4 regions of the Streptomyces sp. NPDC048417 genome follow, and region 3 is predicted to be linked to each of the others. Evidence: riboswitches for the same ligand, from Rfam matches in the RefSeq annotation. Region 3 holds a riboswitch; each other region holds the start of a gene.
What was found. A riboswitch is a leader RNA that binds a small molecule or an ion and turns the genes downstream of it on or off. The one in region 3 is predicted to bind S-adenosylmethionine.

Region 1 (7,416 bases), on a different contig from region 3:
ACGAGTACACCAGCCTGGTGAAGGAGGACGGCATCTCGCTCTCCTCCGACCCGTACGGCTCGGTGTTCTACCTGACCACCGGGTTCCACGGCATGCACGTGACGGGCGGCCTCATCGCCTTCCTGTTCGTCCTCGGCCGCACCTACGCGGCGAAGCGCTTCACGCACGAGCAGGCGACCGCGGCCATCGTCGTGTCCTACTACTGGCACTTCGTCGATGTCGTCTGGATCGGCCTTTTCGCCACGATCTACCTGATCAAGTAGCCGGGCCGGCTCCACGCGCTGCAGAAGCGCACAACCCAGAAGCATCGACGCAGAAGATCCTGACACCGGGGTAATCCGTGAAAAAGCTCTCCGCACGACGACGCCATCCGCTGGCGGCGGTCGTCGTCCTACTCTTTGCGCTGGCGGCCACTGGGGGGCTGTACGCCGCGCTCGCGCCCGCGGGCCAGGCGCAGGCCGATGAAACCTCCCAGTCCCTGACCATTGAGGAGGGCAAGAAGCTCTACTCGGTCGGCTGTGCCAGCTGCCACGGCACCGGCGGTCAGGGTTCGTCCGACGGTCCCAGCCTGGTCGGCGTGGGCGGCGCGGCCGTCGACTTCCAGGTCGGCACCGGCCGTATGCCGGCGGCCACCTCGCAGGGCCCGCAGGTCGTCGCGAAGAAGAACATCTACACCCAGGCCCAGATCACCCAGCTCGCGACGTACATCGCCTCGCTGGGCGCCGGTCCCGAGGTGCCCACCAAGGAGCAGTACGGCCCGGGCGGTGCCGACATCGCCGCGGGCGGCGAGCTCTTCCGCACCAACTGCGCGCAGTGCCACAACTTCGTGGGTGCGGGTGGCGCGCTGACCAAGGGCAAGTTCGCGCCGAGCCTGGAAGGCGTCGACCCGAAGCACATCTACGAGGCCATGCAGACGGGCCCGCAGAACATGCCGTCCTTCCCCGACACCACGCTGTCGGAGAAGAACAAGAAGGACATCATCGCGTACCTCGACGCGGTCAACAGCCCCAAGACGGTGAACCCCGGCGGTCTCGACCTGGGCGGCCTCGGGCCGGTCAGCGAGGGTCTGTTCGCGTGGATCTTCGGTCTCGGCGCCCTGATCGCGGTCGCCGTCTGGGTCGCCGCTCGGACCGCAAAGGCCAAGAAGTCATGAGTAGCCAAGAGATTCCAGAAGAGAACCTGCCCGCTGAGCAGGGCCACGCGCACGGCGCCGTGAGCATCGCGGACGAGAAGGACCCGTTCGCGGACCCCGGTCTGCCGCCTCACGAGCACCGGATCCAGGACGTCGACGAGCGGGCCGCCAAGCGGTCCGAGCGCGTCGTGGCCCTGCTGTTCACGGTGTCGATGCTGGCCACCGTCGGCTTCATCGCCTCCTATGTGACGATCCCGAAAGACAAGTCGATCTTCGTCTTCCCGATCGGTCACATCAGCGCGCTGAACTTCGCGCTGGGTCTGACCCTCGGTGTGGCGCTGTTCTGCATCGGCGCGGGAGCGGTCCACTGGGCCCGCACCCTGATGTCCGACGTGGAGGTCGCCGACGAGCGGCACGCCATCTCGGCCCCGCCGGAGGTCAAGGCCAAGGTCCTGGCCGACTTCAAGCAGGGCGCCAAGGAGTCGGCGATCGGCCGGCGCAAGCTGATCCGCACCACCATGTTCGGCGCGCTGACCCTGGTCCCGCTCTCCGGTGTCGTGCTGCTGCGCGACCTCGGCCCGCTGCCCGGCACCTCGCTGCGCCACACGGCGTGGTCGAAGGGCAAGCTGCTCGTCAACATGAACACCAACGAGCCGCTGCGTCCCTCCGACGTCGCCGTCGGCTCGCTGACCTTCGCCAAGCCCGAGGGCGTCGAGGAGTCCCAGGAGGACTTCCAGAACGTGATGGCGAAGGCGGCCCTGATGATCATCCGGCTGCAGCCGGACAACATCAAGGACAAGCGCGAGCTCGAGTGGTCCCACGAGGGCATCGTGGCCTACTCGAAGATCTGCACCCACGTGGGCTGCCCGATCTCGCTGTACGAGCAGCAGACCCACCACGTGCTCTGCCCGTGCCACCAGTCCACCTTCGACCTCTCCGACGGTGCCCGAGTGATCTTCGGCCCGGCCGGTCACGCCCTGCCGCAGCTGCGCATCGGTGTGAGCGAGGAGGGCTACCTCCAGGCGCTCGGCGACTTCGAGGAGCCCGTCGGTCCTGCTTTCTGGGAGCGCGGATGAGCACTACAGAGAACACAGAGTCCCGCGAACGCGGGAAGGCGCCGGCCGGCGAGCGCGTCGCCGACTGGGCCGACGGACGGCTCGGGATCTACTCCCTGGCCAAGTCCAACATGCGCAAGATCTTCCCCGACCACTGGTCGTTCATGTTGGGCGAAGTGTGCCTGTACAGCTTCATCATCATCATCCTGACGGGTGTGTACCTGACGCTGTTCTTCCACCCGTCGATGAACGAGGTGGTGTACCACGGCAGCTATGTCCCGCTCCAGGGACAGATGATGTCCGAGGCGTTCAGCTCGACCCTGCACATCTCCTTCGACGTGCGCGGTGGTCTGCTCATCCGGCAGATCCACCACTGGGCGGCGCTGATCTTCCTCGCCGGCATGTTCGTGCACATGATGCGCGTGTTCTTCACCGGCGCGTTCCGCAAGCCGCGTGAGATCAACTGGCTGTTCGGCTTCCTGCTGTTCGTCCTGGGCATGTTCACCGGCTTCACCGGTTACTCGCTCCCGGACGACCTGCTCTCCGGCACCGGTGTCCGCTTCACCGAGGGCGCCATCCTGTCGATGCCGATCGTCGGCACGTACATCTCGTACTTCCTCTTCGGCGGCGAGTTCCCCGGCCACGACTTCGTGGGGCGGTTCTACTCGATCCACATCCTGCTGCTGCCGGGCATCATGCTCGGCCTGGTGGTGGGCCACCTGATCCTGGTCTTCTACCACAAGCACACGCAGTTCGCGGGTCCCGGAAAGAGCGAGAAGAACGTCGTCGGCATGCCGCTGCTGCCGGTCTACATGGCCAAGGCCGGAGGCTTCTTCTTCCTGGTCTTCGGTGTCATCGCGGCCATCGCGGCGACCACCCAGATCAACCCGATCTGGGCCATGGGCCCCTACCGTCCGGACCAGGTGTCCACCGGCGCCCAGCCCGACTGGTACATGGGCTTCGCCGAGGGCCTGATCCGTTACATGCCCGGCTGGGAGATCAACTTCTGGGGCCACACCCTGGTCCTGGGCGTCTTCATCCCGCTGGTCCTGTTCGGTCTGGTGCTGGGCGCGATCGCGCTCTACCCGTTCATCGAGTCCTGGGTCACCGGGGACAAGAGCGAGCACCACATCCTGGACCGGCCGCGCAACGCCCCGACCCGTACCGGGTTCGGTGTCGCCTGGGTGACCGTGTACATGGTGGGCCTGGTCGGTGGTGGCAACGACCTCATCGCCACCCACTTCCATCTGTCGATCAACGACGTGACCTGGTTCGTCCGGATCTTCTTCTTCGCCGGACCGGTGATCGCGTTCCTCGTCACCAAGCGGATCTGCCTCGGCCTGCAGCGCCGGGACCGCGAGAAGGTGCTGCACGGCCGCGAGACCGGCATCATCAAGCGGCTGCCGCACGGTGAGTTCATCGAGGTGCACGAGCCGCTCAGCCAGGAGCAGCTGCACACCCTCACGGCCCACCACCAGTACGAGCCGGCCCAGGTCGGCGCGGCGGTGGACGAGAACGGTGTCGAGCGCAAGATCAAGGGGTCCGAGAAGCTCCGCGCCAAGCTGAGCGGCGCCTACTACGGCGAGGACAACCAGATCCCGAAGCCCACCGTCGAGGAGTACAAGGAGATCACGAGCGGCCACGGCCACCACTGATCGACCGCGTCGCCACAACACGGTCGAAGGGCCCCCGTCCGGATGGGCCCCCGGTCTGAGTTTGTTCGAGGACTAGGGGAGGACGGGGGCCCTTCGCCGCGCCCGGGGCTGGATAGGGTGGGCCTGACACTGTTTTCTTGCCGGTACGACGATCAGGAGCGGCCTTATGAGCGCTGTGACCCCCGCTGGAGGCGACACCGCGGCGGGCCGTTCCTGGCCCGAGGTACTGAACGCGCTGCTGTACGGCGAGGACCAGAGCGCGGACGCGACGGCCTGGGCGATGGACCAGATCATGCGCGGCCAGGCGACCGACGCCCAGATCGCCGGTTTCGTCGTCGCCCTGCGGGCCAAGGGCGAGACGGTCGACGAGATCAACGGCCTGGTCCGCACGATGTACGCGCACGCCAACGTCATCGAGGTACCGGGCCGCACGGTCGACATCGTCGGCACCGGCGGCGACGGCGCCAAGACGGTGAACATCTCCACGATGTCGGCGCTGGTGGTGGCCGGCACCGGGGCGAAGGTCGTCAAGCACGGCAACCGGGCGGCGTCCTCCGCGTCCGGTGCCTCGGACGTGCTGGAGAAGCTCGGCGTCAACCTCGACCTGACCCCGCGGCGGGTCGCCGAGGTCGCCGAGGAGGCCGGCATCACCTTCTGCTTCGCCGTCAAGTTCCACCCGGCGCTGCGCCATGCGGGCGCGGCCCGCGGCCAGCTGGGCATCCGCACGGTGTTCAACATCCTCGGCCCGCTGACCAACCCCGCGCAGGTGCGGGCCCAGGCGGTCGGCGTCGCGGATCCGCGCATGGCACCGGTCGTGGCGGGCGTCTTCGCCGAGCGCGGCAACTCCTCGCTGGTCTTCCGCGGCGACGACGGCCTCGACGAGCTGACGACCACCGCCACGTCCCACGTCTGGATCGTCCGCGACGGCAAGGTCACCGAGGAGACCTTCGACCCGAGGGACGTCGGCATCGAGCTGGTCCCGGTGGAGGCGCTGCGCGGCGGCGACCCGTCGTACAACGCGGAGGTCGCCCGCCGCCTCCTGGACGGCGAGACGGGCCCGGTCCGCGACGCGGTCCTGTTGAACTCGGCGGCGGCACTGGTGGCCCTGGACCCGGGCACCGGAACGCTGGCCGAGCAGATCCGCGCCGGCATGGACAAGGCAGCGGAGTCCATCGACTCGGGCGCGGCCAAGCGGGCGCTGGAGCGCTGGGCGGCGGCGACGAACAGGTAGGGGCCGCGGTCGGCGGGCCGAGGCGCGGTACGGCACCGCCGGACTACGCCGTCGTGGCTGACCGCCGTTGCGGCGGGGATGAGTTCCCCCTCTCCCCGCCGCGCCGGAGCGCAACCACAGACAGCCTTCCCGGCGTTGGCGAGCCGGCGTCGGTCCCTGGCGGTGTTCCGTCATCCGGACAGGAGTTGCGCGTCGGCGATCACTTCACTTACTTTTCTTGCCAGGTCATGAGTGACAGTCATGAGGCCCCGGCCGACTGTCCGGCAACCCTCCGTCCGTGGCGGGGTGCCCCGGGTGAAGACCAGGCCGTAGGCAGCGAGGTCTACGGCAAGCGCGGACCCCTCACGCTCTTTTGAATGAGCACAGCCCAGGGGTCCTGGTCGTCGAGGGAGCCTTCTGTGAGCAAGCGAATGCGATAGGGCGTCGAGCCCCGCCTCCGCGTACCCCTTTCACCTTTTCCCGTGCCGTCGACGCGTCGTCCGGCCGGCGATTTCGCTCGCCTCTCACAGGAGTTCGCCATGTCTGTCGCCACCGCTGCCACCGCCCAGTCCCTTTGTGCCCCGCTGCCCGTTCTGGGCGGGGATGTCACCGTCCCGCTCGTCACCGGCGGCGAGGTCACCTACGCGGCCCTCGACTACGCGGCCAGCGCCCCCGCCCTCCAGCGGGTCTGGGACGACGTGGCGGCGTACGCCCCCTACTACGGCAGCGTCCACCGCGGCGCCGGCTACCTCTCCCAGCTCTCCACGGACCTCTTCGAGAACGCCCGCCGGACCGTCGCCGAGTTCCTCGACTGCCGCCCCGACGACCAGCTGGTCTTCACCCGCTCCACCACCGACTCCCTCAACCTGCTCGCCGCCGCCGTCCCCGCCGACTGCCAGGTCTTCGTCTTCGAGACCGAGCATCACGCGAGCCTGCTCCCCTGGAAGGACGCCCGGGTCACCTACCTCGACGCGCCCCGCACCCCGCGGCAGGCCGTCGAGACCCTGGAGCGCGCCCTCGCCGACCGCACTGTGTCCAGTGAGGGAGGGCACGGCCCGGCCCTGGTCTGCGTCACCGGCGCGTCCAACGTCACCGGCGAGCTGTGGCCCGTACGGGAGCTGGCGGCCGCCGCGCACGCGCACGGCGCCCGGATCGTCCTGGACGCCGCCCAGCTGGCCCCGCACCACCCCGTGTCCGTCCGGGACCTGGACGTCGACTGGGTCGCCTTCTCCGGCCACAAGCTGTACGCCCCCTTCGGCTCCGGCGTGCTGGCCGGCCGCGCCGACTGGCTGCAGGCCGCCGAGCCCTACCTCGCGGGCGGCGGCGCCAGCCGCAAGGTCACCCGGCGGGAGGACGGGGGAGTGGCCGTGGAGTGGCACGAGAGCGCCGCGCGGCACGAGGCGGGCTCGCCCAACGTCATCGGCGCCTACTCCATCGCCTCCGCCTGCAAGGCACTCACCGAGGCCGGCTTCGACACGCTGGTCGCCCGCGAGCAGCACCTGATCGAGAAGGTGCGGGCGGGGCTCGCCGAGGTTCCCGAGGTCCGGGTCCTCTCCCTCTTCGGCGACGACGCCCCGCGCGTCGGAGTGATCAGCTTCGTGGTGGACGGCTGGAACAGCTCCCACTTCGCCGCCGCCCTCTCCGCCGAGTACGGCATCGGGGTCCGCGACGGCCTCTTCTGCGCCCACCCGCTGGTCAGGACCCTGCTGGGCTCCGACCCGCAGACCCAGGGCGAGTGCGGGGCGCCGGAGGCGGCACCCGGCGAGAAGTCCCTCAACGCCATCCGGGTGAGCTTCGGGGCGGGCACGCCGGACGAGCACGTGGAGCGCTTCGTCGACGCGGTGCGGGAACTGGTGACCGACGGGGCGAAGTGGTCGTACCGCACGGAGGACGGCCGCTGTGTCCCGGCGGTGAGCTGACCCACCCGCGGGGGTGTCGGTAGGACCACCCCCCGATCCGGTGTCCAGGCCCAGCGACGAGGAGCGTCGTGAACGCCAGGATTCATGTAGTCGGCAACGGGCCGACGAGGAATCCGACACCTGGAACCGGGGGCACACCCATGAACGAAACCGTCGCGAGGCGCCTGACGGGCCTCGCCTCCATCACCGCGGCGGCCGCCTTCATCGTCGAGGTACCGCTGTACTTCGTCTACTCCGGTCCGCCGCCGGACTCGAACGTCCTGACCAGGCTGCTGGTCGGGATCTTCGGGCTGGCGTTCGTGGTCGTGTTCGTGACGGCCTTCCGCGAACTGGTCAAGCGGGCCGACCCGGCCAGTGAATGGATCGGCTCGATGGCCTTCGCGACCGGACTGGTGTACGCGACGATCACTCTGGTCTCCAGCGGACTGGAAGGCGGCGCGGTCAT
Region 2 (7,416 bases), on a different contig from region 3:
CAGACCGAACACCACGCCGGGGTTGGCCCGGCTCCGGAGGGCGACCTGGCCGCCCTTGAGCGCCGCCTCGTTGGCCTTGCCGACGCTGCTGATCACGTCCACCTGCCCGGACTGGAGACTGCCGGCCCGCACCCCCGCCTCGGGCACGACCTTGAACACCAGCTTGTCCAGGTAGGCCTCGCCCTTCTTCGACCACAGCGAGGAACCCCAGCCGTACCCGGTTCGCCTGGCCAGGGTGACCGACTGGTTCTGCACGTACTGCTTCAGCACGAACGGCCCGGAGCCGACCACGCCGTCACTGCACTTCTGCTGCGGGGACTTCCGCACGCTCGCCGACGACTCGATGCCCAGCGAGTGGGTCGAAGTCGCCTGCAGGAACTGGGCGTTGGGCTGCTTGAAGGCCACCTTGACGGTGAGCGGGTCGATCACGCTGGTGCTCTTGACACCGCTCAGATAGCCCTCGGCGAGGGTGCCCAGGGCGCCGAGGTCCGGCACCGCGTCGAAGTTGTCCTTGACCACCTGCGCGGTCAGCTTGGACCCGTCGCTGAAGGTGACCCCCGACCGCAGATGGAAGGTGAACGTCGTCGCGTCGGTGCTGATGTCCCAGCTCTTGGCGAGCCACGGCACGATCTTGCCGGTCTTCGGGTCCTGGTCGGTCAGGGAGTCCACGATCTGGCGCACCGAGTAGATGGTGTCGTTGCTGCCGACCTGCTGCGGATCCACGCAGCCGGCGTCGGAGCCCACCGCGAAGGTCAGGGTGCCGCCGGACTTCGCCTGGCCGCTTCCGCCGCCGGAGCCGTCGTCGCCCGAACCGCACGCGGTCAGCAGGACGCTGGTGGTCAGGAGCGCGGCCAGGGGCGCCCATCGGGAGGGTCTGAAATCCGGGAGTGCAGTCACGGAGGGCTTTCTCCTACTCGTGGCACCCGGCACGGGGTGCCGGGCTGCGGGGCGCGAGGCACGGCCGTGCAGGGGCGTGCGGCCCCCGCCGGATCGGCGCCGGCCGGGGGAAGCGCTGTGCAGACGGAAGGCGAACGGAGGGCACGTGGACGACACCGGGGACCGGTGGCGAGGGGAAGGGCGGCGCGAAGGGGCCGTGGCCGGTGACGGAGGTCAGCCGGCGGCAGGCGGACCGGTCAGAGCCGACAGAGGCAGCTGGTCGAGCGCTTCAGATCGATGTGACGCCGACGCGAGAGCCGGGAGTACGCCGTGGCGTCGGCGGGGGAGGCAGCCGGGTCATCGCTGTGTCGCATGCCGGTCCCTCCTCGTCTCCGGCCCCGGTCACGGGGGCACGCGCTTGCGGGAGTCATCGGTGATCCCGCCGGGCTTTCACCTGGAGCACCCCACCGCGCGGGAGGGTTGCCGGTCAGCGAGCCAGGGCTTGACGCTGACACTCAATGCCGTTGGCGATCGTACGGATCGGTTTTGGCGTACGTCAATGCCGCACCCGGACTGGCGGTTTGAGAAGACGCGACCGTCTCACGTGCCGGGACGCATGGTGGACGCACCTTGTGCCGTGTGCTTTGATCCGGCCATGGAGACCGCAGGTCAGGCACGCGCCGTGCCGCTCGACCCGTTCTGGGCGGGCCGCCGCGCCGACCAGTTCGCCCAGACCTGTCGCTGACCACTCGCTCTTTTCAGTTCAGCTCCTTCTCCTCGAAGTGGATCCGGCAACGGGCGCGGGAGACTCGTGCCGCCTTCGAACCCGTCTCGGTGTGGGAGCGTGCCAGTGGAGTACCCACGGGTCTTCGGCCGCCCCGAGCAGCCAGCGGCCTGGCCGGAGAACCGTCCCTACGTCGCCGAACTCAGCGCGTGAGCAAGCCGAAGTCACCGCTTGAGCAAGCCGAAGGAGAGCCGGTCATGTCCCCATTCCCCACCGCGCAGACCGTGCGGACCACCCCCGAGGGGCTCCTGTGGGAGCCGAGCGAACGCTGGGTGCGCGGCCGTAAGAGTGACGTCACGGTCGTCGACAGCCGCCACCCCGTCCTCGTCTGGGAGCCCGGTGTTCCCGTACCGCTGTACGCGTTCCCGCGCGCGGAGGTGCGCGAGGAACTCCTCCGCCCCGCCAAGAACCCGCCGACCGGTACGCACACGGGCTCGCAGATCTTCTACGACGTCGAGGTCGACGGCGAACTGCTGGAGAACGCCGCCTGGACCTTCCCGGCCGCCGACCTGGCCGATCACATCGCCTTCGAGTGGTTCCGGCGTGTCGGGCGGGGCCTGGACCACTGGTACGAGGAGGAGGAAGAGATCTTCATCCACCCCCGTGACCCGCACAAGCGGGTGGACGCCATCCCCAGCAGCCGTCACCTGGTGGTCGAGATCGACGGCACGGTCGTCGCGGACACCCGCCGGCCGGTCCTGCTCTTCGAGACCGGTCTGCCCACCCGCTACTACGTCCCGCGCGAGGACGTCCGCCTCGACCTGCTCGAAGCCACCGACCATCACACCGGCTGCCCCTACAAGGGCACCGCCGAGTACTGGTCGTGGCGCGCTGCGGCCGACGTCCCGCCCAACGTCGTCTGGAGCTACCCGGACCCGCTGCCCGCGGTCGGTGCCGTCCAGGGGCTCCTCGCCTTCTACAACGAGGCGGTCGACATCACCCTCGACGGGGAACGGGTGGCGCGCCCCGTCACCCACTTCACCAAGGCGCTCTCGGAGCAACAGCACACCTGACGGGAGACGACCGCCGCATCCGTCTCGACGGGGTGCGCCGGTCCACGGTCGGCCACACCGCCACGGCCGGTGGCGTCACCGGACAACCGGGCCCGGCGCTGCCGCCGCCCGGACCACGGGATCGCGGCGGCCGGCACCCGCGGACAGCCCCCGCCGCCGACCGCGGACCACGGCTACGGCGGCGGGGGGGCCGGGAGACGCGCGTCCCGTCAGGGGCGTCCGCCGCGCTCCAGCGGGATCTTCTCGCCCGTCTCGATCCCGACCGGCAGGCGGTTCTCGGTCGGCGGCAGCGGGCAGGTGGCCAGGTCCGTGTAGGCGCAGGGCAGGTTGGCGGCGCGGTTGAAGTCGATCGTCACCCTGCCCTCGGCGTCGGGGGCGGGGATCTGGAGGGAGCGGTTCGCCGCGTAGGTGGTCACACCGGAGGTCCTGTCGGTGAACAGCACCATCAGGGCTCCGGGCGTCCGGCCGCTGAACGCGGTGAGCCGGTGCGCAGTGCCCTCCAGTTCGAACTCGACCTGGCCGGGGGAGTCGTAGACATGCTCCAGACCCTCGACGGCGGCACCGACCGTCACCGGGCGCGGGGTGTCGAAGGGCAGGAAGCGGCCGGAGAGCACCCAGCGTGCGTCGGGCTCGTAGGCAGGTGTCCCGGTGAACGCCGTACGCAGCGCGTTGCCGGGGTGGCGGGGGCGCACGATGTCGTGTCCGCCGCGTTTGGCGACCTCGATCACCGCGTCGCCCCAGCTGACGTACACACTGGCGCGTTCGGCGAGGACGCCGAAGTCGTGGCGGCCGTGCACGATCTGCTCGTCGATGGCCACCTCCTCGCCCTCGTCCAACTCCACGACCACGCCGTCGGCGGTGCTCGACCAGGCACCGGGCGCGTCCTCGAACCGGGTGGGCTCGTCGCTGAGCCAGTGGAGGCCGGTGATCGCGAGGAACCCGTGCGGGCCGGCCAGCACCGCCTCCTTCTGCCGGTGCCACTCCTCCCACTCCTGTACGAAGCTCATCCGGTCGACGTCCTGGACGGTCATGTCGGCTCCCTCCCGCTGCATGTCCTGTCCTTCGTGCAACAGCCGCGCCTGCACGGATCATCCCGCCAGGGCCGAGTCGTTCCTGGCCAAGGGCCGCCAGCCCATCGACCGGACGAGCAGTTGCTCCGTCGCGCATCCTGCGCAAGGTACGCCGGGACGACCGGTCATGGGCCCAGACGGGCTGAGGGTGGCCCGGGACCTCCCGGGTCGTCCGTTGCGGGTCGCCGCATGCCCGGTCGTCTGGAAAGTGCGCTCTTGTCATGACAGGGCAGGACGGCGGACCCTGGCAGCAGGCACAGCGGTACGCGCAGCGGACGTCGGAGCCCCGACGGCCCTGAGGCGGCTCAGGAGGCTCGCGGATGTCGGTTTCACCGGAGTGCGGCGCTGACGGTCCTGCTGTCAGCGAACACGAGGCGGAGGCGCTGGTCGAGGGAGTCTGCTTCAAGACGGGCCCGCCGCGCAGCGTCGGGGTCGAGGTGGAGTGGCTCGTCCACCGGGAGCGTGTACCGCACGACAGCGTGGGCCGGGAAGACCTGGAAGCGGCCCACGCCGTACTGCGGACCCTGCCGCTGACGTCCGGGCTGAGCGTCGAGCCCGGCGGTCAGGTGGAGCTGAGTTCCCGGCCGGCACCGTCGCTGGCCCAGTGCGTCTCGGAGGTCTCGGCCGATCTTGCGGCCGTGCGTACCGCGCTGCGCGAGCGCGGTCTGACACTGGCCGGGATGGGCGTCGATCCCTGGCTGCCGCCTCGACGGTTCCTGCGGGAGCGGCGCTACGACGCCATGGAGGCCTGCCTCGACCGTACGGGTCCGGCGGGACGAACCCTGATGTGTACCTCGGCCTCCGTCCAGGTGTGCCTCGACGCCGGACGGGAGGAACCCGGCGTCATGGGGTTCGCGCGCCGCTGGTGGCTGGCACACCACCTGGGCGCGGTCCTGGTCGCGGCGTTCGCGAACTCGCCCATGGCCAAGGGCCGCGCCACGGGCTGGCTGTCCACGCGGCAGCTGATGTGGGCGGAACTCGATCCGGGACGGGCCGGCGGGCCCTCCCTGGTACCCGACCCGCGGCGCGCCTGGGTCCGGCGGGTCCTCGACGCACCGGTGATGTGCGTACGGCGGGACGGTCCCTGGGAGGTGCCGGACGGAGTGAGCTTCCGCGAGTGGACCCGCTCGCGCACCATGCGCCCGCCGACCCACGCGGACCTCGACTACCACATCAGCACACTGTTTCCGCCCGTCAGGCCGCGCGGGCACCTGGAACTGCGCATGATCGACGCACAGCCCGGCGACGACGGGTGGATCGTGCCGCTCGCCGTGGTCACGGCCCTGTTCGACGACCCCGGTGCCGCGGTGATCGCGAACCGGGCGGTGGAGCCCCTGGCCGAGCGGGCCGCCGGGGCCCCGGCACCGCACAATCCGCTGTGGACCGACGCGGCGTGCCACGGGCTTGCCGACCCGGAGCTGAAGCGCGCCGCCGTGACCTGCTTCGCCGCGGCACTGGACGCCCTGCCCCGGCTGGGCGCGAGCACCAGGGTCATGGACGCCGTCGCCGCCCACACCGACCGCTACGTCCGCCGCGGCCGCTGCCCGGCCGACGACGTGCTCGACCGGCAGCGCGACCGGGACGCGTCCCCACGGCGCCGGGCCCGGCGGTGACCCGGACGATCTCGGCGCCCCCGGGCGGAATGACGCCGCGCTCCGTGCCGTTGCCGCAGAAAGGTTTCAGGTCGTCAGGACGCCTGCGGGGACGGTAAGTCGGGGGGATGGGCCGACGGCGCTCCGCGGGATGGCCTCGGGCCTGCGCATCGATCGAGTGGAGAAGGACGCCACGTGCGTGCATACGGATTCAAGTCGAACGGCGGACCGGAGGTCCTGGAGGAGATCCAGGTGCCGACCCCGCGGCCGGGCCCGGGACAGGTGCTGATCGAGGTCGCGTACGCCGGCGTGAACTTCGCCGAGGTGCAGCACCGACGGGGCGAGTTCGGCGAGCCCGACGGCCCCGGCGGCTACGACGTGCCCGGGCTGGAAGTCTCCGGCACGGTGGCCGCGCTCGGCAGCGGGGCGGCGGGACCGGCTGTCGGCGAACAGGTCGCGGCCTACCTTCCGGGCTTCGGCGGATACGCGGAGTTCGCCGTCGTCGACGCGGACTCGTCCGGCCGGTGGTTGCGCTTCCGCTCGCGCACGCGGCCGGGGTGCCATGCGTCTATCCGACGGCCTACGGGGTGCTGACGGACGCGGGGCGGCTGCACGAGGGTGAGACGGTCCTGATCCACGCGGCGGCCGGCGGAGTCGGTTCGGCCGCGGCGCGGATCGCGCGAGCGCGCGGCGCCGCCCGGGTGTTCGGCACCGTCGGCTCCGCGACGAAGACACAGCTGGCCGCCGAACTGGGCTACGACGCGCTGTTTGTCCGGGAGGACTTCGAGGACGCGGTCCGGGAGGCCACCGCCGGGCGCGGGGTGGACCTGGTGCTGGACCCCGTCGGCGGTCCGGTGCGCCACGCCGGCCTGCGTTCACGGGGCGCGGAGCGGGCTGAGCCGGGCGGCGCGTTCCCCCGTCGCACCGGCGAGCGAGGAGCCGGTGCCGGTCCGTTGCGACGGGGGAGACGTGTTCAGCCGGCCTGCTGTTGCTCCAGTGCGGAGCGGTGGGTGAGGGGTGGCCGCAGACCGAGGTGTTCGCGCAGTGTGCTGCCGGTGTACCCGGTGCGGTAGACGCCGCGTTCCTGCAGCTCCGGGACGAGCAGGTCGACGATGTCGTCGAGGCCGTCGGGGATGAGATACGGCGTGACGTTGAAGCCGTCGACCGCGCCGTGCCGCACGAACCGCGCGAACTTGTCGGCCAGGCCGGACGGCGTGCCGACGTGCCCACGCTGCGGACCGAGCGCGATGACGGTCTCGCGCAGCGACCAGCCGTGCGCCGCCGCCTTCGCCCGCCATTCGGCCACCACCGTGCGCGGGTCGGCGATGCGCCGCGCCCCGAAGGAGCCGTCGTTCTCGGCGACGACCGGCTCTTCCGCGGGCAGCGGGCCGTCGGCGTCGCGGTCGGACAGGTCGATGCCCCACAGCAGCCCGGCGATCCCCAGCGCCGTGGCGGGCGTGACCTGCTGGAGCCGGATCCAGCGCTTCTTCTCCTGGGCCTCCTCCTCGGTGGCGCCGATGATGATCTCGGTGCCGGGCAGGATCCGCAGGTCGTCGTCGGGCCGCCCGACCGCCCGCAGCCGGCGCCGGATGTCCTCGGCGAAGGCCAGCGCGTCGTCGAAGTCGTTGCCGTGCGCGGAGAAGATGACGTCGGCGTTGCGGGCGGCGAAGTCGCGCCCCTCGCCGGAGTCACCCGCCTGGAAGATCACCGGGTGGCCCTGGGCGCTGCGCGGCAGGGTGGGGGCGAGGTCGACGTCGAACTGCGGCCCCCGGTGGCGAACTTGGCGCACGGCACCGGGCACCGACCAGGCGGGCGCGGCCACGGACGTGGCGACCGCTTGATCGTCCCAGCCGTCCCACAGGGCGCGGGCCACGGTGAGGAACTCCTCGGCGCGCCGGTAGCGGTCGGCGTGGTCGAGGTAGCCGCCGCGGCGGAAGTTGGCGCCGGTCCAGGCGTTGTCGGTGGTCACCACGTTCCAGCCGGCGCGGCCTTCGGAGAGAAGGTCGAGGCCCGAGAGGCGGCGGGCGAGGTCCGCCGGCTCGTTGAAGGTGGAGTTGGAGGTGGAGACCAGGCCGATCCGG
Region 3 (7,416 bases):
CGGCCGCACCCTCGCCGAAGTGCTTCTCGCCGTACGCGTACAGGTCGGCGGCGAAGTCGAGGATGGCGGCGACGACGGCTTCGGGGCCGCGGTCGCGGCCGGTAGACCGACGGTCCTGGTGGAGCAGCTCGCCGTCCGGCCCGATCAGTGCGGCCTTCATTCCGGTGCCGCCCACGTCCAGGGCGATGACATGTCTCACGGGAACAGTGTGGCCCGCAGACCCGTAAGAGGTCTAGTCCACCTGCGTGGTGTAGACCTTGTGGGTCCACACATTGAACGGCGAGACAGTTAGACAGGGGCAGTACACGTGCGGCGGCGTAGGGCAGGAATGATCGCGGTGGTGTCCGCAACGGGCATGACCGCGGTTCTCGGTGGCTGTGGGACGACCGGATCCTCGGACGTCACCCTCAGACTCGTCGCAGCCGACTACGGAGACTCCGCCGCCAACAGCTCCCAGAAGTACTGGGACAAGCTGGCCAGGGCGTACGAGGCCAAGCATGCCAACGTGAAGGTCGACGTCACCGTCTATTCGTGGAACGACGTCGACCGCAAGGTCAAGGACATGGTCGCCGCCGGCAAGGCGCCCGACCTGGCGCAGATCGGCTCGTACGCCGACTACGCGGCCGCCGGCAAGCTGTACGAGGCCGGGGAGCTGCTCTCCATCCCGGTGCAGGCCGACTTCCCCTCCCAGCTCGCCGAGGCGGGCCAGTGGAACCACGCGCAGTACGGCATCCCCTTCGCCGCCTCCACGCGCGTCCTCTTCTACAACAAGACCCTCTTCGGGGAGGCCGGCATCACCCCGCCCACCACCTGGACGGAGCTGGCGGCCGACGCGGAGGCGCTCAAGGCGCACGGGGTGAAGTACCCGTACGCGCTGCCGCTCGGCCCGGAGGAGGCACAGGCGGAGACCATGCAGTGGCTGCTCAGCGGCGGCAGCGGCTACACCGACGACATCGGCACGTACACGATCGACTCCTCGCAGAACATCGACACCTTCACCTGGCTCAAGGACGACCTGGTGGGCAAGGGCCTGACCGGACCGACGGCGCCCGGCAAGCTGAACCGCGCGACCGCGTTCGCCGCGTTCGCCGACGGCCAGGTCGGCATGCTCAACGGCCACCCCACGCTCATCAAGCAGGCCGAGGCGAAGGGCGTGAAGTTCGGCACGGTCCCGATGCCGGCCCGCGCCGGCCAGGCCGCCACCACCGCCTCCATGGGCGTCACCGACTGGATGGCGGCGTTCAGGCAGAACGGCCACGCGGACCAGGTCGGCGACTTCCTCGACTACGTCTACAGCGAGAAGAACGTCCTCGGCTTCTCCCGCGAGTACGGTCTGCTGCCGGTCACCACGTCCGCGTCCCAGACGATGACCGACTCCCCGCAGGCCCAGGACAAGCAACTCCTCCCCTTCCTGGAACAGCTGCCGACCTCCGAGCTGTACCCGGCCGGCAAGACCTCCTGGGCCGCCATCAGCGCCGAAGTCAAGAAGCAGATAGGGACCGCGGTCACGCCGACGGGCGACCCGACCGCGGTGCTCACCCGGATCCAGTCCGAGGCGGCGGCGGCCGACAGCCGTACGACGACGGGCTGAGCGTTACGGTTCTCGGCATGGACCGGCAAGAACTGGGCGCACGCGAGCAGGCGATCCTCGCCCTGGAACGCCGGGGCTTTTCGAGCCCCGGCGCGAAGGAACGTGCGATCCGCGAGGAACTGGACCTGGCGCCGGTCCGCTACTACCAGATCCTCAACGCCCTCCTCGACGACGAGCGGGCGCTGGCCCATGACCCGGTGACGGTGAACAGGCTGCGCAGGGTGCGGGACGCGCGGCGGGGGGACCGCTGACCGGGGGGTGAGTTCTTCGGCGGCCGGCCGGTGGGGGCTGGTCGCGCAGTTCCCCGCGCCCCTTAAGGGGCGCTCGGATACTGTCGGTTGCATGGGCACCCACTTCCCGGAATCCCTTCCGACTCCTCGCACCCCCGCCGGTCGCGAAGGGCTCGAAGCCCTCCTTTCGCAGCCCCGCTCCGCCCTCGTCGGCCTCGACTTCGACGGCACCCTCGCGCCGATCGTCGCTGACCCCGAGCAGGCCCGGGCTCACCCGGACGCCGTACCGGCCCTGGCCGCCCTCGCGCCGAAGGTGGCCGCCGTCGCCGTCATCACCGGCCGCCCCGCCGAGATCGCCGTCCGCTACGGCGGTTTCGCCGGCGTCCCCGGCCTGGACCACCTCGTCGTCCTCGGCCACTACGGCGCCGAGCGCTGGGACGCGGCGACGGGCGAGATCACCGCGCCCCCGCCGCACCCCGGCATCGCCGCCGTCCGCGCCGAACTCCCGGCCGTCATCGACGGCGCGGGGGCGCGGGGCACCTGGATCGAGGACAAGGGCCATGCCGTGGCCGTCCACACCCGCCGGGCCGACGACCCCCAGGCCACCTTCGAGTCCCTCCGCGCCCCTCTGACCGACCTGGCCACCCGGCACGCCCTGATCGTCGAACCGGGCCGCCTGGTCCTGGAACTGCGCCCCCCGGGCATGGACAAGGGCGTGGCCCTGCGCGATTACGCGCGAGAGATCGGCGCGGGCGCGGTCCTCTACGCCGGCGACGACCTGGGCGACATCCCGGCCTTCGCGGCAGTGGAGAAACTCCGGGCGGAAGGCGTCCCGGGCCTCCTGGTATGCAGCGGCAGCGAGGAGGTCACGGAACTCGCGGAGCGATCGGACCTGGTGGTCAACGGCCCGGAGGAAGTCGTACGGCTGCTAGAAAACCTGGCTCACCACAGCGCCCCTTAAGGGGCGCGGGGCTGTATCCATATGCGGCTCCGCCGCGTGGGCGCGACCAGCCCCCACCGGACCCGCAGCCGAGGTACTCACCCGCCCAACGCCTCCAACTGCTCAAGGAACCACGCCGCAGGCGGCAACGCCGTAGCCGCCGCGGCGAGCCGCTTCGTCCGCTCCGCCCGCTCCTCCACCCCCATGGTCAACGCCTGCTGCAAAGCCACGGCCGTCCCCCCGATGTCGTACGGGTTCACGACCACCGCGTCCTCGCCCAGCTCCTCGTACGCCCCCGCCTCCCGCGAGAGCACCAGCACGCACCCCTCGTCGGACACCACCGGGATCTCCTTGGCGACCAGGTTCATGCCGTCCCGGATCGGGTTCACCAACGCCACGTCGGCCAGCCGGTAGGCCGCCAGCGAGCGGGCGAAGTCGTCCTTGACGTGGAGGACCACCGGCGTCCAATCCGCTGTCCCGTACGCCGAGTTGATGTCGTCCGCGACCCGCTGCACCTCGGCCGTGTAGTCGCGGTACACCGCGAGGTCCTGCCGCGACGGATACGCGAACGCGACATGCACCACCCGCTCCCGCCACTCGGGGTGGTCGTCGAGCAGCTGCCGGTACGCCAGCAGACCCCGCACGATGTTCTTCGACAGCTCGGTCCGGTCCACCCGGACGATCGTCCTGCGGCCCTCGCCGATCTCCTCCCGCAGCGCCCGCATCCGCTCGTCCACGTCCGGCTCGTGCGACCGCTTCCGCAGGAACTCCGCGTCGGCCCCCAGCCCGTGCACCCCGATCCGGGTCTCCCCGGCCGCCGGAATCCCCGGGCCCAGCACCGCATGACAGCAGGCCACGAACGCGTCCGCCCACCGCCGGGTCAGGAACGCGGCGTGATCGGCGCCCAGGATCCCGCCGAGCAGTTCCGCCGCGATGTCGTCGGGGAGCAGCCGGAAGTAGTCCGGCGGTGCCCACGGGGTGTGGGAGAAATGGCCGATACGGAGATCAGGCCGCAGCCGGCGCAGCATCCGCGGAGCCAGCGCCAGGTGGTAGTCCTGGATGACGACCACCGCGCCCTCGCCCGCCTCCTGCGCCAGCGCCTCGGCGAACGCCTGGTTGTAGGCCTGGTACGAGGCCCACCGGCGCCGGAACTCCGCGTCGAAGACCGGCTCCAGCGGGGTCTGGTAGAGCATGTGGTGGACGAACCAGAGCACCGAGTTCGCGATGCCGTTGTACGCGTCCGAGAACACGTCCGGATCGATGTCGAGCATCCGGACCTGCTGCCCGCCGCTGTCCCCGGCCGGCAGCCGGCCGCCGTCGGCCCGCCGTACCGCCTCCCGGTCGCCGTCGCTCAGCGCCGCGCACACCCACACCGCGTTCGCGTCCGGCCCGATGGCCGACAGCCCCGAGACCAGCCCGCCGCCACCCCGCTTGGCGCGCAGCGCACCGCCTTCGCCCACTTCATACGAAACCGGGCCGCGGTTGGACGCGACCAGCACCTCAGCACCGCCGGTGGAAGCCATACGCCACAACCTAGCCCGGCCCGGAAACGCTCAAACGTACGGCCGTGCCCGACGCGCCGCCGTATACGGCCGTACGTAGAAGTCACGCCACCCGGCGCTCGGCGTACTCGGCGATCTCCGCCATCGGCGGCCGTTCCTCGGTGTCCACGGAGTAGGTGCGCGGCTCGAAGCCGTCCTCGCCCCGTTCGAACTGGGTCAGGGCGGGCCGGATCAGATGCCCGCGGGCCAGCCGCAGCTGCGCGGTGCGGTAGATCGCGGCGGACATCCGGCCGAGGGCCTGGCCGTCCTGGTGACGGTGTTTGCGGACCCCCACGTCGACCTGGGCGAGGGCGTCCAGGCCGACCAGGTGCAGGGCGTCGACCAGCATGCCCAGCTCCACGCCGTAGCCGACCGGGAAGGGGAGCTGTTCGAGGAGCGAGCGGCGGGCCGCGTACTCGCCGCCGAGCGGCTGGACGAACCCGGCCAGCTGCGGCCAGTGCATGTTCAGCAGCGGGCGGGCCATCAGTTCGGTGACCCGGCCGCCCTGTCCGGCCGAGCCGGCGAGCGGGCGGTCGTACATCGCCTTGACGAGGTCCACGTCCGGGTCGGTCAGCAGCGGGCCGACGATCCCGGTGACGAAGTCGGAGGAGAAGTCACGTAGGTCGGCGTCGATGAAGCAGACGATGTCGCCGGTGGTGACGAGGAGGGAGCGCCAGAGGACCTCGCCCTTGCCGGGGACGGCGGGGATGCGCGGCAGGATCGTGTCGCGGTGCACGACCCGGGCGCCGGCCGCCGCGGCCACCGCCGCCGTACGGTCGGTGGAACCGGAGTCGACGACCACGATCTCGTCGACGAGCGGCACCTGCCGTATGAGGTCGTGACGGATGATCGCGACGATGTCGCCGACCGTCTCCTCCTCGTTGAGCGCGGGCAGCACGACGGAGACGGACTGCCCGGTGCGCTGCTTGGCGGCGAGTATCCGGTGCAGGGGGCGATCGTTCATGGACCAGGAGCGGGTGGCCAGCCAGCGCTCGACTTCTTCCAGCACAGTCAGCGGCTCCTCACTGTCACGATCACACTGCGAGGTGTGATCCATCTCGCGGTTCGGACGACTATCTCAACTGTCCTGGCCTTCGGTTACAGTCTTGAACAACGCCGATGACCATCGCATGTCCTGGGGTCACCGGCCGTTGACAACCGCATACCGCTCATCCAGAGGGGCAGAGGGATACGGCCCGATGAAGCCCCGGCAACCCTCCAGTCGGTTACTCGTGGATCGCTGATCACTGTCGATCGCTCGCGAGGCTCCCGGCTAGGGAAGGTGCCAAATCCGTCTCACGGCGAGATGCGTCGTGAGGAAGATGAGGAGAAAGGGCCTCGCCTCACATGGCTGTGCAGACTTCTGCGACCACCACCGACTCCACGACCGTCGACCTCGGTCCCGCCGCCGCCCTGAGCTGCCGCGAGTGCGGCCACCGCGTGCCGCTCGGCCCCGTGTTCGCCTGCGAGGAGTGTTTCGGCCCGCTCGAAATCGCGTATGACTTCTCGGCCTACGACACCGAGGAGCTGCGGAAGCGGATCGAAGCGGGTCCCGCGAACATCTGGCGCTACGCGCCGCTGCTGCCCGTCCCCGCGGACGTGGCGACCAAGCCGAACATCAACCCGGGCTGGACCAAGCTCGTCCAGGCCGACAACCTGGCGAAGGAGCTGGGCGTCACCGGCGGCCTGTACGTCAAGGACGACTCCGGCAACCCGACGCACTCCTTCAAGGACCGGGTCGTCGCCCAGGCCGTCGAGGCCGCGCGCGCCTTCGGCTACACCACGCTCTCCTGCTCCTCCACCGGCAACCTCGCCGGCGCGGTCGGTGCCGCCGCCGCCCGGGCCGGCTTCCGCTCCTGCGTGTTCATCCCGCACGACCTGGAGCAGGGCAAGATCGTCATGGCCGCGATCTACGGCGGCGAGCTCGTCGGCATCGAGGGCAACTACGACGACGTGAACCGCTTCTGCTCCGAGCTGATCGGTGACTCGGCCGGCGAGGGCTGGGGCTTCGTCAACGTCAACCTGCGGCCGTACTACGCGGAGGGGTCCAAGACCCTGGCGTACGAGATCTGCGAGCAGCTCGGCTGGCGGATCCCCGACCAGCTGGTCGTCCCGATCGCCTCCGGCTCGCAGCTCACGAAGATCGACAAGGGGCTGCAGGAGCTGATCAAGCTCGGGCTCGTCGAGGACAAGCCGTACAAGATCTTCGGTGCGCAGGCCGAGGGGTGCTCGCCGGTGTCGGTGGCCTACAAGGCGGGCCACGACGTGGTGCGGCCGCAGAAGCCGAACACCATCGCCAAGTCCCTCGCCATCGGCAACCCGGCCGACGGGCCGTACGTCCTGGACATCGCGCGCCGTACCGGCGGTGCGGTGGAGGACGTGACCGACGAGCAGGTCGTCGACGCGATCAAGCTGCTCGCGCGGACCGAGGGAATCTTCGCGGAGACCGCCGGCGGGGTGACGGTCGGAGTCACCAGGAAGCTCATCGAGAATGGGCTGATCGATCCGACGAAGTCGGTTGTCGTGCTCAACACGGGTGATGGACTGAAGACACTGGACGCCGTGGCGGGGACCGGGCTTACGGCGACTATTCGGCCCACTCTCGATTCGTTCCGTGAGGCCGGGCTCGCCTAAGTCAGCCACAGAAAACCAGGGCGTTGCTCTAACCGGAGGTTTAAACGTGAGCGTCACCGTTCGCATCCCCACCATCCTGCGCACCTACACCGGTGGTCAGGCCGAAGTCAGTGCCGAAGGGGCCACCCTCGGCGATGTCATCTCCGATCTGGAGAAGAACCACACCGGGATCGCCGGCCGTGTTCTCGACGACGAGGGCAAGCTGCGCCGGTTCGTGAATGTGTACGTCAATGATGACGATGTGCGGTTCGAGCAGGGTCTGGAGACGGCCACCCCGGACGGCGCCGGCGTCTCCATCATCCCGGCCGTCGCCGGCGGCTGACCCCGCCGACCGCCCCGGCGACCCTGCTGACCTGGCTGTCGTGATGCCCGTATGACCGAACATTACCTTCGGTAATACCCATCACCGAGTGTTCATCCCCGCGGCGGAGCCGCTAATGGATGCAGTGCCCCCTCCGTGCGAGAAGCGGAGGGGGCAAT
Region 4 (7,416 bases), on a different contig from region 3:
CCGTGAGCTTCTTGCCCTCCTTGGCCAGCTTGGCCTTCCACTCCAGGAGGATCTTCTCCTGGTTGGTGCCGGCGCTGACGGAGACGGTCTTGCCGGCGAGGTTCTCGTAGGTGTCGTCGAAGTTCCAGGTGCTCTTCTTCGGCACCGTGAAGGCGAGGTTGTCCTGCCGGTAGGACGCGAACTCGTACTTCTTCTTGCGCTCCTCGGTGTCGGTGATGTTGGAGAGGGCCACGTCCACCTTGCCGCTGTCGATGCCGACGAACATGTTCTCCCAGGTGAAGTTCTTCACCTCGGGCGTGAGGCCGAAGACCGCGGCGACCAGCCGGGCGAGGTCGGGTTCGGAACCGGTGAGGGTCTTCTGGTCGCCGCCCACGTAGGCGAGCGGCGGGAATCCGGCGGGCAGGGCGCCCTCGCCGATGACGAGCTTGCCGCTCTTGCGGACGGCGGCGGGCAGTTCGGCGCTGATGGACTTGACCTCGGAGACCTTGACGGTGGTCTGCTGGGCGGCGCCGTTGGAGACCTGTCCGATGACGACCTCGCCGCTCTTGGCTCTGTCGGTCGTGGTCGCGGCGTCGCTGTCGCCCCCGCAGGCGGCGAGCCCGGTGGCGAGGGTCGCGACGGCGGTCGCCGTGGTGAGGCCGCGGATCAGGCTGCGTCGGGAGAGGAGCGTGGGCATGGCTGTCCTTCGTGTTCCAGTGACAAGTGAAAGGGGCGTGATTCACGTGCAGGGGGGTGGTTCAGAGGACCTTGCGGAGGAAGTCCCGGGTCCGTTCGTGCCGCGGACTGTCGAGGACCTCGGCGGGCGGGCCCTGTTCGACGATCTTTCCGCCGTCGATGAAGACGATCCGGTCGGCGACCTCACGGGCGAAGCCGATCTCGTGGGTGACGATCACCAGGGTGCTGCCGCTGGAGGCCAGGTCCTTGATGACGGCGAGGACCTCGCCGACCAGTTCGGGGTCGAGCGCGGAGGTCGGTTCGTCGAAGAGGATGATCCCGGGGCGCAGCGCGAGGGCGCGGGCGATGGCGACGCGCTGCTGCTGCCCGCCCGACAGCTGCCGTGGGTAGGCGCCCACGCGCTCGCCGAGGCCGACCCGTTCGAGGAGTTCCTTGGCCAGCTGCTGGGCCTCGGGCCTGGTCAGCTTCCCGGTGGCGACGGGCGCGGCCGCGACGTTGTCGAGGACCGTCAGGTGCGGGAACAGGTTGAAGTTCTGGAAGACGAAGCCGATCCGGCTGCGCTGGGCCAGGATGGCGCGTTCGCTCAGCTCCTTGAGCCGGTCGCCGTGGCGCTTCACGCCGACCAGTTCGCCGCCGACGCTGACATAGCCGGTCTCGGGCTTCTCCAGGTGGTTGATCACCCTCAGCAGCGTGGACTTGCCGGAGCCGGACGGGCCGAGGATGACGGTGACCTCGCCGGGGCGGACGGTCAGGTCGACGCCGTCGAGGACGCGGTGGGCTCCGTACGACTTGTGGACGTCGTGGATCTCCAGGGCGGCGGGCGCGATGTCCGGTGCGGTGGTCATGCGGCGGCCTCCCGGCGTATCCGTTCCCGCAGGTCGCCGAGGCCGGTGCGGAGTTTCTGGAGGGGGGTCGGCGGCAGCGTGCGGGTGGCGCCGCGGGCGAAGTACCGCTCGACGTAGAACTGGACGACGGAGACGGCGCTGGTCAGGATCAGGTACCAGACGGTGGCCACGAGCAGCAGCGGCACGATGTCGCCGGGATAGGTGCTGCCCATGGACTGCACCGAGCCGAAGAGGTCGAGCAGCGAGACGTAGAACACCAGGGACGTGCCCTTGATCAGCCCGATGAGCTGGTTGACGTAGTTCGGCACGATGGAGCGCAGGGCCTGCGGGAAGACGATCCGGGTGAACTGGTAGCTCTTGGGCAGACCGAGCGCGTCGGCCGCCTCGTGCTGGCCCTGGTCGACGGAGAGGATGCCGCCGCGCACCACCTCGGCCGCGTAGGCCGCCTCGTTGAGGCTGAGGCCGACCACGGCGACCACCATGTCGGTGGCGAGCTTGGACTCGTCGAAGCTGACGAAGGACGGGCCGAAGGGCACGCCCAGGCTCAACGTCTGGTACAGGGCCGAGAAGTTGTAGAGGAAGATCAGCAGAACGATCAGCGGGATCGAGCGGAACAGCCAGGTGTAGGTCCAGCTCACCGCCCGCAGCACGGGGCTGCCGGAGAGCCGGGCGACGGCCAGCACGACGCCACCGAGGAGGCCCAGCACGGCGCTGAGCGCGGCGACTTCGAGGGTGATGACGAGGCCGTCGAGGATGGTGGGCCGCAGGAACCAGTAGCGGAACCGGTCCCACTGATAGAAGGGGTTGGTGGCCAGTCCGTGCGCGAACTGCGCGACGACCACCAGGACGACGGCGGTGGCGATCCACCGCCCGGGTCGGCGCAGCGGCTGAACTCGCTGGGCACCCAACGGCTTTGACGGTACGTCAGTGCGTGGTGGCGCCTCGGCTACGGACAGGGCGCCTGGGGGTTCACTCATGGTGGGCTCCGGCGGAGTCGGACACCCCGGATCACACGGCCGGGGCCGCGGCACCGGGCCGCGTTCGGGCACGGCACGGATGCGCGGAGGCGCGCGGGACACGGGATGGGGCGGGCGGCTGCGCACCGGGGCGGCCGGTGCTTCGTCAGAGACGCTGGGGCGCGAGGCTGTGGGAGCCGTGCTGCGGGCGAGGCGGAAAGGCCTGGTCAGACCCGACAGCGGGCACAGCCCGGTGCGGTACACGCGCTACACAGGGCGCTGTTGACACGGAGCAGGTCGACGGCGCGGTCGGCGACGAGAGGGCTCGGATACGGGCGTACGCAGCCCGAGGTGCGGCGCTGGGCCGTCCTGGAAGCTGCGTACATGTCCGTCACCTGTCACTGTCGAGCCGGCCCCGGGGGGCCTCGCGCTTACCGAATCGTCGCTTGCCGAAACGTCATCGGTCCGGTCGTCACCTGGGGCACCCCACCGCGATGCGAGGGTTGCCGGTCAGCAAGCCAGGGCTTGACGCTGACGCTCTTGACCGTTCTGGTTCGCAAGTAACGCAGTTGCCCGAACGAATGTCAACGCCTGTCCGACTGGCGGAACGGTTCGGGCCGCTCTCACCTGCGCGGAACGCCGGGGGTGTCCGCCGCATGGCCCGCCCAGTCCAGGATCTGGACGGCCGCGCCGGCGGCTTCCAGACCCTGGCAACGGCCGTGGTGACGGCGGGCGATGCCGTCGAGGTCGAGGTGGGCGCCGAAGGCCGGGCGGGCGGCCAGCCGGCGGGCGTAGGCCCACAGCACCGGGTGGCCGGCGACGGCGTGCACGGCGGAGGCGTCCAGGTGGTTGCGGTGCACGGTGTCGAGTTGCACCAGGGTCACCCACAACTCGACGTCCGCTGCCGTGAGTTGCCCGCCGACCAGGAACTCCGCGCCGGTCAGCCGACGCTCCAGCTCGTCCAGGGCGGCGAGCAGCACCTCAAGCGCCGCCGGGTCGCCGCCCGCTCGGCCGGCGTGCTGCGCCGCCTGCTCGATGCCCTCGGAGCACAGCCGCTCGACGGCCTCGATCTCGGCCTCGGCACCGCACGGGTACAGCCTGGTGACGCCGTCGCCGAAGTGGCGGTCCAGGTCGCGCAGGATGTCCCGGCTGTGGGTGCTGACGATACGGCCGGACCAGTCGTCGCTGAGCACGGGTGCGAGGGCCGGTCCCGAGTAGTGGTGGGCGCTCGCCTCGTACAGCGGGCGCAGCGCCGTGTGGCTGCCGTCCGGACAGTCCGGGACGGCGGGCAGATAGGTGACCGGACAACAGTCGTCGAGGGCCAGCAGGCTGTGGCCGACGGCGATGCGGAGGCCGTCGGGACAGGCGGTGGCGAGGTGGAGCCGGTAGCGGCGCGGCACGGCGTAGTGGCCGCTGCGCGCGTCCCGGCCGATGCGCCCGCGGAAGGCGGGGGTGGCCCGGACGGACGGGAGGGCGGCGAACGGAGTGATGGACATGCGTCTCCCCGGGGGTGCGGACGCGCGGACGTACGCGCGGCGGAAGCGTTCGTCGGTGGGTGGGCGTTCGGCGGGTGCGGCCGACGGCGGGCGCTCGGCCGGTACGGCCGGGAGCGGGGGCTCAGCCGGTGCGGCTGATGGCGCTGCACACGCGCAGCAGGTCGATGTGCAGGCGGGAGGTGAGCAGCGGGACGGGGCAGGGCGTACGGCTCTCTCGGCGCTGCCTGCCGGTGACCGTGCGCAGCCGACCCATCTTTCCCTACCTTTTCACTAGGATTCCCACCTGGAGTGTCGATCGGCCTCCGCGTGCCGTCAAGGGGGCGTCCACGCCTGGGACACCCGGCCCCGGCTTGCCGCCGGGCGGGAGCGGTTGTCCGCTGGAGAGGCAGGCCGAGTGACAGGAGCCGGATGCGATGAGCGAGCCCCCGGGTCCCGGGCCGGTGCCCGGTGCCGTGCCCGAGACCTTCGCGTTCGGCTGCGGGCGGTGCGGCACGGCCTGGGAGGCGACCTTCCAGGCCGTGTTCTTCACCGACCCGATCGCCGACCCGGACCTGCAGAGCACCCAGGAGTACGTGGACGAGGCCGGCCGGGCCGTGCGGTCGCCGCTCACCGACGCGGTGTGCCCGCGCTGCGGCAGCCGGAAGGTGCGGATCACGGCCCCCGGATCATGACGCTCACCCGAACGACACGTGCGGGTGGTCGGCGGCCGTGCCGGATGGTGGCGTGGAGGGACGTACCGCCGTCGTCCGCGGAGTGACGCAGCACCGCTGCCCCCGCGGAGTGACGTACCGCGTTCCCGAGGAGGCAGTCGCGATGATCCGTCCGTCCCGACCCGTGCGTGTTCTCGCCTCGGCCCTGGCGGCGGGGATTCTGCTCGCCACGGCGGCCTGTACGGACCAGAGCGGCGGCCTCGAGGCGGTGCCCGTCTCACCGGCCGGCGAGCACTCCCCCGCGTCCCCGTCTGCGACCCCCGCCCTCACCCGGGCGGGCGCGCAGGCCGCGCTGATCACACCGGCCGACATCGAGGACAACTGGCAGCTGGCCAAAGACGCGGCGACCTGGCGCAACTCGATGCTGGTCGGCAAGGTCGACGTGGCCGACTTCCTCACGGCCAAGTCCGACGCCGCCGACTGCCAGCACCTCCTGGACGGCCTCTACTCCGACAGCCTCCTCGGCCGCGCCTTGGGCGCCTCCGGGCTGCGCGGGTTCACCTCGGAGGACGCCCGGATGCTGTACCAGGTCGGCGACTACGGCTCGGCGAACCTGGACGCCACGCTGGCCTGGCTGAAGACCCTGCCGGACGAGTGCGCCCAGTTCACCGCCACCGGCAAGGACGGCGGCAAGCGGACCGTGCAGGTCGTCTCGGCGAAGGTGCCGAAGTCGGGCGACGCGCGCGAGGCCCTGACGGTGACCGTCCAGGGCAACGCCAACGGCCAGTCCGCCACCTACACCACGGACGTGGCGGTGCTGCGCATCGGCGCCTCCGGGGCGGCGGTCACCAACGGCGGCCTGTCCGGCGTCGACCACGACAGCACCGCGCTGGCCGTGCAGACCGGCGCCCAGCGCCTCAAGGACGTCCTGTCCGGCAAGACCCCGGCACCGATGCCGAGCCAGTTCGACTAGCTCAGTGCGGCTGCGGGGCCTCGGAGTTGGTCTGGATGGTGCCCGGGTCACCGTTGTCGCGGTGCCATTCGACGACGAGTTCGTCGCGGGTACCGAAGCGGACCAGGTGGCGGCCGACGACGTCCTCCAGGAGGTCGAGGTTCTCCGGGTCCGTCTCCACGGCGAGCAGCAGGGCACCCTCAGTGGCGGTGAGGGTGCCGGTGCCGTTCTGGAAGACGATCCCGCCGGTGCCGGTCTCCTCGTCCCAGCTGGTCCGGGAGCGGCGTCCGAGGTGGGAGGCGAGCTGCTTGGCGTAGCGGGCGGGGCGGTCGGTGGTGACGCGGGCTTCGGAGCGGGCCATCAGGGACTCCCGGTACTGCGAGCGGGCATACGGTGACGGGCTCACGCTACGTCGGGGTGGGGGGTGCGGCGCCGTACCGGAGTCCGCAAGCTATGCATGCCGGTCGTGTCACCTGAACCCCGTCAGGGCACCTGAACATCATCCACTCGTTCGGATGCGCACCGATCGGCGATCACCGCGAGCGAATCAGCACATCCGTGATCGCGGAAGGCCGCTGCGACCCGTCGCGGCCTACTCGTACCCGACGACCTCGAAGTCCTTGCTGACGAACACATGGTGCGGCCAGTTGACGCTGATGTTGTGCACCTCGTACTCGCCGTCGGCCAGTTGGACGACCCGGTCGTCGATGCCGCCGGGGACGACGGCCTGCGCGGCCGCGACCGCCTTGTCCGCGGCCCTGCCGCTGATGATCGTCCCTTCGCCCTCGGTGTAGTCCGGGATCTGCCCGACCGACTTGTCCGGTGACGGGGTCCCCTGCTGGAAGGGGATCACGCCGGCCGCCTCGGCGGCCGCCGCTCCGCCGTCGCCGTGGCGCTGTACGGCGACCCGCGTCGCCGTGATGGTCGCGCTGTCCACCGTACCGAGGACGAGCACGCTCGCACCCTTCTTCACGGCCTTGGCCGGCCCGCCGACGGTCTTCGTGGCCGAGGTCTCGTCCACGGTCACCTTGACGCCTGTCGCCGTCGTCAAGGTGAAGCCCGACGAGGACGTGGAGTCCACGATGCCGGTCGCACCGCCCTCGGCCGGACCTGCCGCGGGGGCCGCCGAAGCGGACGTGCCGCCCAGCGTGACGGCGACCAACGCACCGGTCAGTCCGGCGGCCATGACCCATTTCCTGCCGTACGCGCCCATGATGGCGCTCCCTTCGTAGGGGGTAGCTGCCATCGAGCCTGGGACCCGTTCCTTTGACGACGCTCACACCTGTCTTAAGACATCCTGAAAACAGGACTAGACCATTCTGCACATGGCGCGCATGCCGCACACTCGCCTTGACCCCAGCCGACTTCACCTCTTAACTCACGCCTTGAGCTATGCCCCCCGGCTCGACTCCCCCTTCCTCCCCCGTCTACGGAGTTCTCGCATGCCCAACTCCCATCGCACCTCCCCCTGGACCCGCCGCAGGGTGCTCGGCGCGACCGCCGGCGGCACCGCGGCCGCCGCGCTCGGCACGTTCGCCGTCACCCGCACCGCGTCGGCGGCCACCACCGCGAGTGCCCCCGGAGACGTCGTCGGCAAGGTCACCGTCGGCTACCAGGGCTGGTTCGCCTGCAAGGGCGACGGCGCGCCGATCAACGCCTGGTGGCACTGGGCCCCCAACAGCGCCTCGACCCCCTCGCCGTCCAACAACGGCATCAAGGCCTGGCCGGACGTCCGCGACTGCACGAAGACGTACGCGACGGCGTTCGCGAACCTCGGCAACGGCCGCGCACCCGGGCTGTTCTCGTCGTACGACCAGCAGACCGTGGACACCCACTTCCTGT

Region 1: another riboswitch for S-adenosylmethionine. It lies ahead of AB0D59_RS21845 (aminotransferase class V-fold PLP-dependent enzyme); the one in region 3 lies ahead of thrC (threonine synthase).
Region 2: another riboswitch for S-adenosylmethionine. It lies ahead of AB0D59_RS12360 (putative leader peptide); the one in region 3 lies ahead of thrC (threonine synthase).
Region 4: another riboswitch for S-adenosylmethionine. It lies ahead of AB0D59_RS03880 (amino acid ABC transporter permease); the one in region 3 lies ahead of thrC (threonine synthase).

Annotation. Positions count from the first base shown of each region.
Region 1 is NZ_JBEZKI010000013.1:199,363-206,778, reverse strand. It holds gene AB0D59_RS21870 (heme-copper oxidase subunit III) at 1-263, shown strand, start outside; gene AB0D59_RS21865 (cytochrome c) at 341-1,153, shown strand; gene AB0D59_RS21860 (Rieske 2Fe-2S domain-containing protein) at 1,150-2,208, shown strand; gene AB0D59_RS21855 (cytochrome bc complex cytochrome b subunit) at 2,205-3,842, shown strand; gene trpD (anthranilate phosphoribosyltransferase) at 4,009-5,073, shown strand; SAM riboswitch class IV at 5,297-5,413, shown strand; gene AB0D59_RS21845 (aminotransferase class V-fold PLP-dependent enzyme) at 5,592-6,971, shown strand; gene AB0D59_RS21840 (hypothetical protein) at 7,112-7,416, shown strand, end outside.
Region 2 is NZ_JBEZKI010000006.1:287,313-294,728, forward strand. It holds gene AB0D59_RS12355 (ABC transporter substrate-binding protein) at 1-897, opposite strand, end outside; gene AB0D59_RS12360 (putative leader peptide) at 1,134-1,307, opposite strand; SAM riboswitch class IV at 1,286-1,399, opposite strand; gene AB0D59_RS12365 (DUF427 domain-containing protein) at 1,858-2,673, shown strand; gene AB0D59_RS12370 (DUF1684 domain-containing protein) at 2,883-3,704, opposite strand; gene egtA (ergothioneine biosynthesis glutamate--cysteine ligase EgtA) at 4,064-5,356, shown strand; gene AB0D59_RS12380 (alcohol dehydrogenase catalytic domain-containing protein) at 5,531-5,929, shown strand; gene AB0D59_RS12385 (hypothetical protein) at 6,037-6,408, shown strand; gene AB0D59_RS12390 (NtaA/DmoA family FMN-dependent monooxygenase) at 6,309-7,416, opposite strand, start outside.
Region 3 is NZ_JBEZKI010000003.1:275,437-282,852, reverse strand. It holds gene AB0D59_RS06190 (ROK family protein) at 1-199, opposite strand, end outside; gene AB0D59_RS06185 (extracellular solute-binding protein) at 329-1,591, shown strand; gene AB0D59_RS06180 (DUF3263 domain-containing protein) at 1,609-1,842, shown strand; gene otsB (trehalose-phosphatase) at 1,934-2,782, shown strand; gene AB0D59_RS06170 (trehalose-6-phosphate synthase) at 2,860-4,284, opposite strand; gene AB0D59_RS06165 (glucosyl-3-phosphoglycerate synthase) at 4,367-5,311, opposite strand; SAM riboswitch class I at 5,469-5,631, shown strand; gene thrC (threonine synthase) at 5,650-6,936, shown strand; gene AB0D59_RS06155 (ubiquitin-like small modifier protein 1) at 6,983-7,258, shown strand.
Region 4 is NZ_JBEZKI010000002.1:271,799-279,214, forward strand. It holds gene AB0D59_RS03870 (ABC transporter substrate-binding protein) at 1-676, opposite strand, end outside; gene AB0D59_RS03875 (amino acid ABC transporter ATP-binding protein) at 738-1,520, opposite strand; gene AB0D59_RS03880 (amino acid ABC transporter permease) at 1,517-2,497, opposite strand; SAM riboswitch class IV at 2,899-3,022, opposite strand; gene AB0D59_RS03885 (glutathione S-transferase C-terminal domain-containing protein) at 3,100-3,972, opposite strand; gene AB0D59_RS03890 (putative leader peptide) at 4,094-4,225, opposite strand; gene AB0D59_RS03895 (hypothetical protein) at 4,386-4,643, shown strand; gene AB0D59_RS03900 (hypothetical protein) at 4,786-5,595, shown strand; gene AB0D59_RS03905 (DUF2218 domain-containing protein) at 5,597-5,935, opposite strand; gene AB0D59_RS03910 (hypothetical protein) at 6,167-6,820, opposite strand; gene AB0D59_RS03915 (xylosidase) at 7,017-7,416, shown strand, end outside.